DNA from 3 places in the Lysinibacillus louembei genome. Region 3 is predicted to be linked to each of the others. Evidence: riboswitches for the same ligand, from Rfam matches in the RefSeq annotation. Region 3 holds a riboswitch; each other region holds the start of a gene.

Region 1 (4,758 bases), 600 kb from region 3:
GAGGAATTAGAACGCTATTTAATGCAAGCGAAAGAAACCGACCATATTAAAGCATATCCGGGCTTTGGTGCAAATATTCCGCTATGGCTGTTAGGCTCGAGCTTATTCAGTGCTGAGCTTGCAGCGCGTCGTGGCATGCCATATGCCTTTGCTAGCCATTTTGCACCAGATTATTTAATGCAGGCGATTGATATTTACCGTACACAATTCCGTTCATCAGAAGCATTGGAAAAACCAAAAATGCTGGCATGTATCAATGTCATTATTGCAGACACAGATGAGGAAGCACAAAAATTAGCGACAACGCATTATCAGCTTTTCTTAAGCATTATTCGCCGTACACATGATTTGCTACAGCCACCAGTTGACGATATGGATGAAATTTGGACACCGTTTGAAAAACAGGCGGTGCTACAGCAACGCCAATATATGTTTGTCGGCAATCAACAAACGGTTAAAGAACAGCTTGAAAAATTTGTTGCTGATACACAGGTAGATGAATTGATGGTCACTGCTTCAATTTATGATGAAGAGGCGAGAGCCAAGTCATTTACGTTATTGAAGGAGCTTTTTGAATAAGACAGGGAAATCACCCCTGTCTTTTTTGTACCTTCGCATATATATTGACATCATGTGCGTAACCATCTTGATACATATAATTGCGCAAAGTGCCTTCTTGTTCAAAGCCCTGCTTCAACAACATTTCATTAGACGCTGTATTTTCAATATAAACAGTCGCTCCAATGCGCGTTAACTCCAGCTCCTGAAAGCCGTATTCTACTATTTTCTCCAGCGCCTCGGATGCAAGGCCCTTACGCCAAAAATCAGGATGTATTTCGTAGCCTACCTCAGCTCGTCTATGAACAGGTACCCATAAATTAAAGCCAATTGTACCAATTAAACGATTGTTCCCTTTAATTGTAATACCCCAACGCATACTTCTTTTTCCTTGAAAGCCTTTTGTAAACCCTTCGATTAATTGTTCGGCTTGTTCAATATCCTCCAATGCTTGCATACCATAATGCTTTGTTACATCCTCGTTTGAAAAATAGGCAAAAATATCGCCAGCATCTTCGTGTACAATCTCTCGCAAAATTAATCGTTCTGTTGCTAATGTTGGAAACATGGCTAAACCCCTTTGTTTTTTTATTAACTAAAAATAATAGTGTAACTTACATTTCAATAATAGGATAGTGTTTCCTCCTATGATACAATTTAACTAATATTATGAAGGGAGTGCGTTGAATGAAGTTCGTCAAATGGATCATTGCAGTATCGTTATGTTTTATTGCACTAACGGCTATGGATTATGGGGATGCTCAAGCATCAGCTAGTACCTCTGAAACGAAAGTATCAAAGCAAACTGTGAATCAAACAAAATATGTGAAATCAGAAGGAGGATTAATTGTCAGAAAAGAAGCACATTCGAAAGGTGCTAAAGTAACGATGCTGAAAGATGGCTCGAAAGTTTTTGTATACACAACGGACAGCAACGGTTGGTCACACATCAAACAAGGAAATGTCAAGGGGTATGTAAAGGATGCTTATTTAGTAGTGCAAGAACAGAGCGCTCAAAATAAAAATCGAAAAATTGATTTTTCTATGAGTATAAATCAAGTTGAGAAAGCAGAAACAGCAAAGTTACTTAGAAAATCACAAAAGGGAAATGTGTCTACTTTAGTTTACTCAGCAATGAAATATGGTTACTCAACAGAATTGATATATTATTATGAGGATAAAAAGCTTGGTGCGATTGGATTTGATTTCTTCCCTAATAGAGACCGTTATAGTGATTGGTCGGAAATACAACTTATCCATGACACGCTTTATAAAGAAGGTCTTAAGGAGCTAGGACGTAATGTGGAAACACGTTCAGACGGTAGTTATTATATTTCAAGCTTATGGGATAAAGGCTCTTATTACGTTATGTTAGATGTTAATCGTATAGACGGCTATACGATGGCGACTTTAATATATTATCAGTAAAAAACATGATTCATATAAAAGGGATTGTAAAAATTGTATGGAATTTGATTTAAGAAGTGTAGAGTATTGACAATAGTATTTTAAACCCTATTGTCAAACGCTTTCAATAATGCTACAATAAACAAAATTAAAAAAACACTTATCAAGAGAAGCCGAGGGATATGGCCCGTTGACGCTTCAGCAACCTCTAACATTGATTAGAAAGGTGCTAATTCCAGCGGGGGGACTCCCGAGAGATAAGAGTGAACGGATTGCTTACAAAACCCTCACATTCTCTATGCTGGAATGTGAGGGTTTTTTGTATTGATTTGTTATTTCAAGAAATGGGGGAAAAGCAATGCCAATTAATATTCCGAAGCAGTTGCCAGCAGGTGAGCTACTAAGAAAAGAGAAAATTTTCGTGATGGAGGAGGACCGTGCGAGAACACAGCAAATCCGTCCGTTAAACATTTTAGTTTGTAACCTAATGCCAGAAAAGGAGAAAACAGAGCTGCAATTATTGCGTTTATTAGGGAACACACCTTTACAAGTAAATGTCACATTTTTGAATACAGCAACCTATGAATCGAAAAATGTCTCAAAATCACATTTGCAAACGTTCTATACGACATTTGCTGAGATTAAACACCGCCGCTATGATGGCATGATTATTACAGGTGCGCCAATTGAACGCATGGAATTTGAGGACGTTATCTATTGGAAGGAAATTACGGATATTATGGATTGGGCAAAGCTAAATGTCACATCCATCATGAATATTTGTTGGGGTGCGCAAGCGGCTTTATATCATCATTACGGCATTGGTAAATTTGAGCTGCCGAAAAAATGCTCAGGCGTATACTCACATGTTATTACGGATTTAACGGTAGATTTAGTGCGTGGCTTTAGCGATGAATATGTAGCACCACATTCAAGACATACATCTGTATCAATTGATGAGGTGCGTGCGCATCCAGATTTACGCTTGCTGAGCTATTCAGACGATGCGGGTGTCTTTATTGTACAATCGAAGGACAATAAGCAAATTATGATTACAGGACATTTAGAGTATGATGCGACAACGCTTGCTGATGAATACGAGCGAGATATCGCCAAGGCAGATAATGTAGAAGTGCCTGTGAACTACTTCCCAAATGATGACCCAACGAAAGCACCAAAAAATACATGGCGTGCCCATTCGCATTTATTGTTCTACAACTGGTTGAACTATTACGTATACCAAGAAACGCCATACAAATGGGATTTTGTTGAAGAGGAGATTGAATATCATATTTAGCACACCGAAAAAATTTTACATTGCCTCCAGCTTTCAAAATATAGAGGATGTCCGTTATGTAAGAGACCAATTAACAGCAAAAGGCTTTCAGCATACGTATGACTGGACACAAAACAGCCGTGCAGCCAATTTAGAGGAATTGCAACGTATTGGCAATGCAGAAAAAGAAGCGGTTCAACTTGCTGATTTTTTAATCATTTTATTACCTGCTGGGAAGGGCGGTCATATTGAGTTCGGACTTGCTTTAGCGAATGATATAACCATTTATTTATATTCACCCAATGAGGATATATATGATATGAATTTTACGAGTACATTTTATCATTTGGACAATGTCCGCATCATTGTTGGCACACATCGGCAGCTTCTTGAAAATATTTTCATAAATGAACAATAAAAAGCGATGCAACGACTCCACAAGAGCCTGTTGCATCGCTTTTTTATGCCTGTTTGTACTCATAAGCTAATTCATCTAGCTTTTCATTCACACCTACATGCAAATCATGCTCATTGAAAAACCATTCATCATTGCGCTCTATGTAAAAATGAACGCCATCCACAATCGTTTCTACGCCAATTTCATGTGGTAATTCGCGATTCATACCAAGTGAAAATCCTTCATGGAATGGCGATGACCCACCGTATCTGGCATAAAAGCGTACATAATCACCCTGCTGTACTTCCATTTCTGTGTGAAACCAATTTAAAGCTGCATCCGTCAAAATAATTTTCATGAAGACCTCTCCCGACATACATTAATAATGTTATTTTAGCGGATTTCCTAAATGAGGAACAGCAAATTGCTTAGTTAGATGCCAAAGTGCTGCTAATTCAGACCTTGGCATTTTAAAGTTAAATCCATTTCACTTTCGGTTCTGTGCCAGCTTTAATACGTTTAATATTTTCGCGATGGCGATAAACGATAAACGTAAATAAAATGACAATTAAAATAAATAAGGCGAAATCACCTGTTAATACAAGATAGATTATGCTATAAATAAGGGCGATGAGTGCAACAATCATCGATGTTAAGCTCACCATTTTTGTTAATTTCAATGTAATAAAAAAGGCAACAAATAAAAGCAAAAATAATGGCCATGCGTAGCCTAGTACGACACCTGCAGAAGTAGCTACTGCTTTGCCACCTCGGAAGCTGGCGAAAATAGGGAAGATATGTCCTATGACAGCCACAACACCTAAAATTAATGCATGAATTTGCACATCCGCAAAAAATGGTAATAGCGGTAGCAATACAGCCGCAGTTCCTTTTAACACATCCATAATTGTGACAATTATCCCTGCCTTTTTGCCAAGGACACGGAAGGTATTGGTTGCACCTAAATTACCGCTGCCTTGCTGTCTAACATCTGTATGATAAAAAATCTTACCAATCCATAAAGCAGAGGGGATGGAGCCGATTAAATAAGCGCAAATAACAATTATAGCAATTGACATATATACGCTCCTTTCAAAATTGATAGTTGGTACTAATAGGT
Region 2 (4,758 bases), 700 kb from region 3:
CTTTTTTCACAACCTCCTGCATAAAGTTCTGCATATCGGCTACTTCATCACGGTCAGGGTTCGCTAAGCAAATATCGATAACATGTGCACCGCTTTTCACCTGTGCACGTGCGATTTCCGCTGCTTCTTCAAATTTGCCATCAATAATTAAGTTTTTGAATTTACGTGAGCCGATAACATTTGTACGCTCACCAATAAATAATGGGCGCATTGACTCATCATATTGCAATGGCTCAATGCCAGATACCATATGCTCTCCACTTGCTTGCTGTGGCTGACGTGGTGTATGTCCGTCTACCGCTTCTCGAATTGCCGCAATATGCGCAGGTGTTGTTCCACAGCAGCCGCCAACAATATTTAACCAGCCTTTTTCTGCAAAGCCTTGTAGCTTTTTCGATAAAGATTCTGGTGTTTCATGGTAACAGCCATTTTCATCAGGTAGCCCTGCATTTGGATAACAGCTTACATAGCTTGTGCTTAGTTCAGATAATGAACGAATGTGGTCTGTCATAAACTCTGGGCCTGTTGCACAGTTTAAGCCGATTGATAATGGCTGGACATGCTCAATTGAAATATAAAAGGCTTCAATCGACTGTCCTGCTAGCGTTGTACCCATCGGTTCAATCGTACCTGAAATCATAATTGGTAGCTCTTTCCCCAAATCAGTAAAAGCACGTTTAATACCAATTGTCGCTGCTTTGACGTTCAGCATATCCTGGCTCGTTTCAAGCAAAATTAAGTCTGCGCCCGCTTCTACAAGTGCATGTGCTTGTACATAGAAGTTTTCCTCTAATTCATCAAAGGTAATACCACCCGTTACCGACAACGTTTTCGTCGTTGGTCCAATAGCACCTGCTACGAAGCGTGGCCATTCTGGTGTTGAAATTTTTGCAGCCTCTTCCTTGGCTATTTCTACAGCACGCTTATTAATTTCAATTGCCTTATGCCCTAAATCGTATTCATTCAATACGAGCGGTGTCCCACCGAATGTATTTGTACAAATAATATCTGCGCCCGCTTCTAAATAGGCACGATGTATTTTGTGCAAAACGTCTGGACGTGTCAGTACAAGGTTCTCGTTACAGCCATCCAGCTCCTCACCACCAAAATCGTCATATGTTAAATTTTCATTTTGTAGCATCGTTCCCATTGCGCCATCAATGATTAAAATGCGCTTTGCTAACTGTTCTTCAATTGGGTGATTAAACATTTGCTTTGACTCCTTTTTGTGCATCAAATTGCTTCACATAGTCCATTAATTGTCGTGTCATATCGTAGCGTAAAAATGGTGTAATTAAATAAATACCATTGAAATATTCGCATGCTGTATCGAGTAATTCCTGTGCAATAGCAATACCCTCAGCCGTTGCTTTTTCCTTATCATCCCCGCAAGCTTCCATACGTGCTAATGCATCATCAGATAATTTAATACCTGGCACCTCATGATGTAAAAACTCTGCGCTTCTAAAGCTTGTTAATGGCATGATACCGATATAAATTGGTGTGTCTAAATGCTTTGTTGCCTCATATATTTCAACGATTTTTTCTTTCGTATAAACAGGCTGTGTAATAAAATAATCTGCACCATGCTCAATTTTTTTCTCTAAACGGCTTACCGCACGATCTAATACACGCACATTTGGGTTAAATGCCGCAGCAACAGAGAAGTTCGCCTGCTTGCGCAATGATTTCCCTGAGAAGGAAATGCCTTCGTTTAATTTTTTAATTAAAGTAATTAGCTCCATTGAGGATACATCATAAACGCTTGTTGCTCCTGGGAAATCTCCTACCTTTGTCGGGTCACCTGTCACAACTAAAATATCATTTAAATCCAAGGCATCTAAGCCCATTAAATGCGACTGTAAGCCAATTAAATTACGATCACGGCATGTTAAATGAGGCAATGCACGAACACCATGCTGCAATTTTAAAATCGAAGCCATCGCAATATTGCTAATACGTGGGGAGGCAAGTGAATTATCTGCCATCATAATGACATCAGCCCCTGCTTCATACAGCTCCTTCGCCCCCTTCACAAAGCCATCGATTTCTAAATGACGTGGTGTGTCTAACTCAACAATAACAGAACGGCCTCGCTTCGCCTTGATATGTAACGGCTCTTCAACTGGTGGCTCTGGCACACGTACAAACTCTGCACTTCTAGGCTTAATTTCCTTTTCAGTCAGTGGCTTAACACCTGCTAGACGTTTTTTCACTGCTTCAATATGCTTTGGTGTTGTACCGCAGCAACCACCAATCAAACGCACTCCTTGCCCAACTAGCTCCACCGCTGCACGTGCAAAGTAATCAGCCTCTGATTCATAGACAACACGACCATCTTCTACATCTAATAAAGAAGCGTTCGGATATGCTGAAAGAAAGGCATGCTTCGGTAGCTCCACCGTTTCCATTGCTTGAATCGAATGATACGGACCTAAGCGACAGTTCATGCCAACAACATCTGCACCGAGTGCATCTAGCTCCGTTAATGCATCATTTAAGCTCATGCCATTTTGTAAAATGCCTGGCTCATGCATCGACACTTGTGCCACAATGACTTTATCTGTTAATGGCCGCAGCATTTGAACCGTTGCAGATAGCTCTTCGAAATCATAATATGTTTCAAGCAATAGCCCATCTACGCCACCTGCTAATAAGCTCTCTGCCTGCTCACGAATCGCTAATAAAATTTCCTCTAATGTCGCATCACTTTTACGGATTCCACGCACACCACCAATTGTCCCAAGCACAAATTGCTCACCTTTACCAACTGCTGCCTTTGCTAGCCTAACTGCAGCCGCATTAAATTCCTGCACGCGATTCTCATAGCCATAGCGTGCTAATTTAATAGCATTTGCCCCATATGTATTCGTTTGAATGACATCAGCTCCTGCCGCAATATATTCACCATGAATCTTCTCTACAATCTCAGGTTTTGTAACATTCATTTCTTCATGGCAATAATCCAATCCATATGAATAAAGCAGTGTTCCAATCGCCCCATCTGCTGTTAATACTCTTGCCTGTAATGCTTCACGTAGTCCCATCTTTCATCCTCGCTCTCGCTTAATATAATCAATTACGCCTCGTCGTAATTGGGTACGGATTAATCCGTGACATCTGCCAGAGGCTGTATTATTCAACAGGTATTGCTGAATAATAATAAAAAGCCTCCTTTATTTAAATATAAAGAAGGCTCTACTCGTTCGTATCGTTCCTTCTCATCTGTCGGCATACACCTGCTGGATTTAGCACCTGACATGTTTGTTGGTTGCTGAAGCTTCATCGGGCCAGTCCCTCTGCTTCTCTCGATAAGAAATTGAATGCATATTAAATTCTTATTGTTCATTATAGAGTAGTCGATGCCATTTGAGAAGTGTTTTTTACTAATCAGAAGAAATATCTACTTCTCTCAAGAATAATATCAAGTAATCTAGAAAATAAAACTAAAAAAATCAGTGGGCAATCACTTCATTCCCACTGATTTTTTCACTATTTAATAATGTAGTGCACGATATAAAAATGCAACAAGCTGAGCCCTCGTTATCGGAGAATTTGGATAAAAATAGCCATTATCCCCCAATGTAATCCCTGCTCTTTCTAGTGCTGCAATATAACCTGCACTCCAATGTTTGCTAGAAACATCCTTGAATGAGCTTGTGCCTTCAGGCGTAAGCTGTAGCACACTCACTAAAATTTTGGCTACTTGCGCTCGTGTAATTGATTCTTTCGGATTGAATAACCCATTTTCTCCATCTACAATACCCGCTTGTTGTAACATCATAATTGCTTCATAGTATGGATTCTCCAACGATACATCTGAAAAATTTTCTGATGTGCGTATTTGCTTCAATGTAAAGGCTCGCGCAACAAGTGCTGCAACATGCTGACGGTTAATTGGCTCATTTGGACGGAAGGAACCATCCTCGTAGCCTTTAATTATGCCTTGAGCTGTCAGTTCAGTAATCATTTCCTTCGCCCAATGCTGTTCCACATCGTTAAAAGGAACACTTGGTTGAGGCGTTACAGGTTGCTTGATTTCCTCCCACTTCGCATATAAGGTCATATTCGCTATTACACGTGTTTCATCTGACCATTTCTTTGTTAATTCTTGATCTTGATACCAACCTAAAAACTCAAACCCCTCTTTTTTTGGTAGAGGTAAATCACGAATAGTTGTATTGTAAGTAATCTCTATTGTATCTAATATTGTCCCTCCGCCTATATCAAAGGCAATCTTAATCTTTGTTGGAGTGGGGACCTCAGGCGTTGATGGTCCAGTAGTACCCTCACCGCCAGTTGGTGGTGGGTTTACGGCCCACTTTGCATACAAAATCATATCTTCTGCCACTGTGTCTAGTACAAAATTCCATGGCAAATTTAGTCCACTATCTTTATACCAACCGACAAATGTATGCTCTGCTTTTGTTGGATTTGCCGGTTGCTTCAATTTGTCACCATAATGAACAATTTCTGTGTTTATTGCCGTCCCACCGTTTGTATTAAATGTGACTTTATATGAATTTACAGCCCATTTTGCATATAGTGTTGTATTCTCTGTTACTATATCTGTGGCGAAGTCCCATTCACTATTCAATGTACTGTCTTTATACCAGCCAACAAATGTATGCTCTGCTTTTGTTGGAGGTGTTGGCGGATTCATCTTGTTACCATAGTTGACTGTTTCTGTAGTAATTGCTGTTCCACCATTTGTATCAAATGCAATTGTATACGAATTCGCCTGCCATTTTGCATATA
Region 3 (4,758 bases):
CCTCGTTCCTCCAGGCAAAAAAATTCCTGCCAATATGCTCGCAATGGGACGTCCTGCAAAGGTAGTGCGCGAAATAAACGCAGAGGACCGCAAAGATATGGATCGCATCATCCGTGAATATGTAGAAAAAGGCCAATATTATAAATCATTAAAAGAAGATGTGTGAACCACACCCCACTTAACTATTTTGAAGTGGGAGTCTTACACTAGATAAATAATAAATAGCTGTCAAGAAAGTAAGGTATTGACCTACATTTCATGACAGCCTTTTATCATTTTATTATTTCACTAATAATGCTGCTTTTTCTTTTAATACTTCCGCTTTATCTGTTTGCTCCCAAGGAACATTTAAGTCCGTGCGGCCAAAATGTCCGTAAGCTGCCGTTTGTTTGTAAATTGGACGGCGTAAATCTAACATTTTAATAATGCCTGCTGGACGTAAATCAAATAGCTCACGTACCCATTCTACAATTTGTGATGATGACACTGTTCCTGTGCCGAACGTATCAACAGCAATCGATACAGGCTGTGCTACACCAATTGCATAAGCAAGCTGCACTTCCGCACGCTCTGCTAAGCCTGCTGCAACAATATTTTTCGCTACATAACGCGCTGCATAAGCTGCTGAACGGTCAACCTTCGTTGCATCCTTCCCTGAGAATGCACCACCACCATGACGTGCATAGCCGCCATATGTGTCTACGATAATTTTACGACCCGTTAAGCCAGCATCCCCTTTTGGTCCACCGATAACGAAGCGACCTGTTGGGTTAATGAAGTATTTTGTTGCATCATCTAATAATTCTGCTGGCACTACTGGTGCAATGACAACACGCTTCAAGTCTGCTTGAATTTGTTCTAATGTTACTTCCTCATCATGCTGTGTCGAAATAACGATTGTATCCACACGCACTGGTACATTATTTTCATCGTATTCTACCGTTACTTGTGTTTTACCATCTGGACGTAAATACTGTAATTCACCCGATTTACGAACCTCAGTTAAACGACGTGCTAGCTTATGTGCAAGGCTAATTGGTAACGGCATAAGCTCAGGTGTTTCGTTACATGCATAACCAAACATTAAACCTTGGTCACCTGCGCCAATCGCCTCGATTGCTTCATCAGTCATTGAGCCTTCACGCGCTTCAAGCGCTTGGTCTACACCTTGTGCGATGTCAGGCGATTGCTCGCCAATCGCTACAAGCACAGCTAAGTTTTCTGCATCAAAGCCATATTTACCACGTGTATAGCCAATTTCTGCAACAGTATCACGTACAATGCCTTTAATATCTACATAAGTTGAAGTTGAAATCTCTCCTGCAACTAATACTAAACCTGTCGTTACAGTTGTTTCACATGCTACACGCGCATTTGGATCTGCTGCTAAAATTGCATCTAAAATTGCATCTGAAATTTGGTCACAAATTTTATCTGGATGCCCTTCTGTTACACTTTCTGATGTAAATAATCTACGGTTTGTCATGTTATTTCCTCCTATAATTCCTGCGAATATGATACGGTACTCGTTACCCATGTCAAGCTTATTTCAAGCCGCTATCGCTTCTTAACACGAGGATTTTGAAAGGTGTAATGGTTCAAATTTGCAATAAAAAAACCTTCCACTCATTTAGTATGAGAGAAAGGATTGTATGTTCGTTCCCTTTCACTCTTATCGTTCAAGGAGAAATCTCCTTGCATCAGGTTGGCACCAACGCATGATGTGAAAAGTCATGCAGGTTGCCGGGCTTCATAGGGCCTGACCCTCCACCAGCTCGGGATAAGAGTATCCGTTCAATTTCATATAATACATAATTCTTTTTCTACTGTCAAATGCTATATACGTTTATTTTTCGTTGGACTACATCCTATGACATCCGTTTTATACAGTTACACGAATTCGCCATAAAATTTCATAAATTTATAACGAATTAGTATAGACTATTTCGTTTAATGTGTTATACTTTTTGTATTCGAAAGAAAGAAATACCCTTTATTAATGGGAATATTATAAACAAAAGGATGGTTTTAAACGATGAATTCAGTAGAAATTGCGAACGAACTGAAAGATTTATTAAATGGTACAAATGTTCATGTTCAACTTTCTGTTCCACAGTTAGTAGAAAAAGCAACATCTCGTGGAGAAGCAATTTTAACTGTTGATGGTGCATTGCGTGCTGAGACAGGCAAATATACTGGTCGTTCTCCTAAAGATAAATATACGGTTGAGGAAGAAAGCACAAAAGATAAAATTGATTGGGGCAAAGTGAACCGTCCAATTTCTTCTGAAGTGTTTGAAAAACTATATGTAAAAGTAGTTAATTATTTAAAAGAGCGCGATGAGCTTTTTGTCTTTAATGGCTTTGCTGGAGCAGATAAAGATTCGCAAATCGGCATTAAAGTAATTAATGAATATGCATGGCACAATTTATTCTGCCACCAATTATTTATCCGTCCAACTGCTGAAGAGCTAACTGCACATACAACAGACTTCACAATTGTTTCTGCTCCTAATTTCAAAGCAGATCCAGCTGTGGATGGCACAGACTCTGAAACTTTCATTATCGTGTCATTAGAAAAGAAAGTTATTTTAATCGGTGGTACAGAATACGCTGGTGAAATGAAAAAATCTATTTTCGGTATTATGAACTACTTATTACCTGAGCAAGGTATTTTATCAATGCACTGTTCAGCAAATGTTGGTGAGGCAGGCGATGTTGCACTATTCTTCGGTCTATCTGGCACAGGTAAAACAACTTTATCAGCAGATAGCGATCGCAAGTTAATCGGTGATGATGAGCATGGCTGGTCAGACAACGGCGTATTTAATATTGAAGGTGGCTGCTACGCAAAAACAATTAACCTTTCAGCAGAAAAAGAACCTGAAATTTATAACGCAATCCGCTTTGGCGCTGTTTTAGAAAACGTTGTAGTTGATGAAAACACACGTATTTGCAACTATGATGATGGTTCATTAACAGAAAATACACGTGTTGCTTACCCGATTGATTATATCGAAAACATTGCAAAACCTTCTGTAGCAGGACACCCACAAACAATTGTGTTCTTAACTGCAGATGCATTTGGGGTATTGCCTCCAATCTCTAAATTAACAAAAGAGCAAGCGATGTATCATTTTTTAAGCGGTTTCACATCAAAGCTAGCAGGTACAGAGCGTGGTGTAACAGAGCCAGAACCAGTATTCTCAACATGCTTCGGTTCTCCATTCTTACCGCTTCCTGCAACAGTTTATGCAGAAATGCTAGGCAAGAAAATTGATGAGCATGGCTCTCAAGTATTTTTAGTTAACACAGGCTGGACTGGTGGCGAATATGGTGTAGGTAGCCGTATGAAGCTTTCTTACACACGTGCAATGGTTCGCGCTGCAATTGACGGCAAGCTAAACGATGTTGAAACAACGCAAGACGATGTATTCGGCCTACACATCCCAACAGCAATCGAAGGTGTGCCATCCGAAGTATTAAACCCTCGTGATGCTTGGGCTGATAAGGATGCATATAATGAAAAGGCGAAACATTTAGCAAGCCTTTTCAATGATAACTTTAAAAAATTCGCTAACGTTTCGGAAGAAATTTCGAAAAAAGGTGGCCCATTAGCTTAATAATTTTAAAAAATAAGCTGTCAGGAAAGTAGCAAACTACTTTCCTGACAGCTTATTCTTGTTTTTGTTTCGGTGCCAGGCACACACACAATTTGCACACAATTCAATATTAATTCCACATTCGCTGTTTAAATTCACCTTTTTTTGCCCATCCTCAATTTATTCAACGAAAGTCGTTTGGAGGAGATAAAAATGAAGGGTTCGAATACACCACACCGTGCTGATTCTGAATTATCACCAAATGCACAGCCACAGCCGCTATTCACTTCATTATCCAAAACGATTGATGCGCTTAAACAAGCTACTGGTCATAGCAATGATGTGATGGTACGGCAATTATTGGTTGGCAAATCTGCCAAACAGTCCATCGCCCTTATTTATATTGATGGTTTAGTAAATAAAGAAGAGCTGACGAATACGTTGCTAGAGCGCCTTACAGGGCAATTTACCGATGAAATTGAGCTCAATATGGAGAATACGACTGACTATTTGAAACAGTATTGTTTAACAATTGGTGACATACAGGAAATTAAAGATTTCGCTGCACTTTATCGCTCTCTTTTCAATGGCAGTACGATTATTTTACTAGATGGAGTAGCAGTTGCACTTGCCGCAAGTATGAAGGATGCAAAAGATCGACCCGTCATGGAGCCTGCCGCTGAGTCTGTCATACGTGGGCCACGCGAGGCATTTACGGAAACATTGCGTACAAATACAGCATTAATTCGTCGAAAGATTAAAAACCCTAACCTCTGGATTCAAACGAAAGTGATTGGCTCTGTCACTCAAACAGATGTAGCCATCGTATATATTAATGGCATTGTCAATGACAAAGTAGTGAAAGAGGTGCTAGCACGCCTAGATAAAATTGAAATTGATGGTATTTTAGAAGGTGGCTATATTGAATCATTAATTCAAGATGCTCAATTTACGTTGTTTCCAACAATGTATAATACCGAACGGCCAGATGTTATTGCTGCCGAGCTGCTTGAAGGAAAAGTAGCAATTTTAGTTGATGGTACACCTTTTGTTCTTATTGTACCTGCTTTAATTACCTCCTTCCTACAATCATCTGAAGATTATTATTCCAATGTGTTTGTTAGTTCGTTTATACGCATATTAAGGATTGCAGCTAT

What was found. A riboswitch is a leader RNA that binds a small molecule or an ion and turns the genes downstream of it on or off. The one in region 3 is predicted to bind S-adenosylmethionine.
Region 1: another riboswitch for S-adenosylmethionine. It lies ahead of metA (homoserine O-acetyltransferase MetA); the one in region 3 lies ahead of metK (methionine adenosyltransferase).
Region 2: another riboswitch for S-adenosylmethionine. It lies ahead of R6U77_RS07970 (bifunctional homocysteine S-methyltransferase/methylenetetrahydrofolate reductase); the one in region 3 lies ahead of metK (methionine adenosyltransferase).

What each region holds. Positions count from the first base shown of each region.
Region 1 is NZ_CP137624.1:2,903,080-2,907,837, forward strand. Features, by position in the region: gene R6U77_RS14415 (LLM class flavin-dependent oxidoreductase) at 1-579, shown strand, start outside; gene R6U77_RS14420 (GNAT family N-acetyltransferase) at 590-1,126, opposite strand; gene R6U77_RS14425 (SH3 domain-containing protein) at 1,246-1,986, shown strand; SAM riboswitch class I at 2,123-2,229, shown strand; gene metA (homoserine O-acetyltransferase MetA) at 2,324-3,262, shown strand; gene R6U77_RS14435 (group-specific protein) at 3,246-3,659, shown strand; gene R6U77_RS14440 (HesB/YadR/YfhF family protein) at 3,703-3,996, opposite strand; gene plsY (glycerol-3-phosphate 1-O-acyltransferase PlsY) at 4,115-4,717, opposite strand.
Region 2 is NZ_CP137624.1:1,601,240-1,605,997, reverse strand. Features, by position in the region: gene metH (methionine synthase) at 1-1,210, opposite strand, end outside; gene R6U77_RS07970 (bifunctional homocysteine S-methyltransferase/methylenetetrahydrofolate reductase) at 1,203-3,047, opposite strand; SAM riboswitch class I at 3,219-3,318, opposite strand; gene R6U77_RS07965 (InlB B-repeat-containing protein) at 3,497-4,758, opposite strand, start outside.
Region 3 is NZ_CP137624.1:2,300,709-2,305,466, reverse strand. Features, by position in the region: gene R6U77_RS11555 (gamma carbonic anhydrase) at 1-166, shown strand, start outside; gene metK (methionine adenosyltransferase) at 281-1,486, opposite strand; SAM riboswitch class I at 1,670-1,787, opposite strand; gene pckA (phosphoenolpyruvate carboxykinase (ATP)) at 2,036-3,622, shown strand; gene R6U77_RS11540 (spore germination protein) at 3,815-4,758, shown strand, end outside.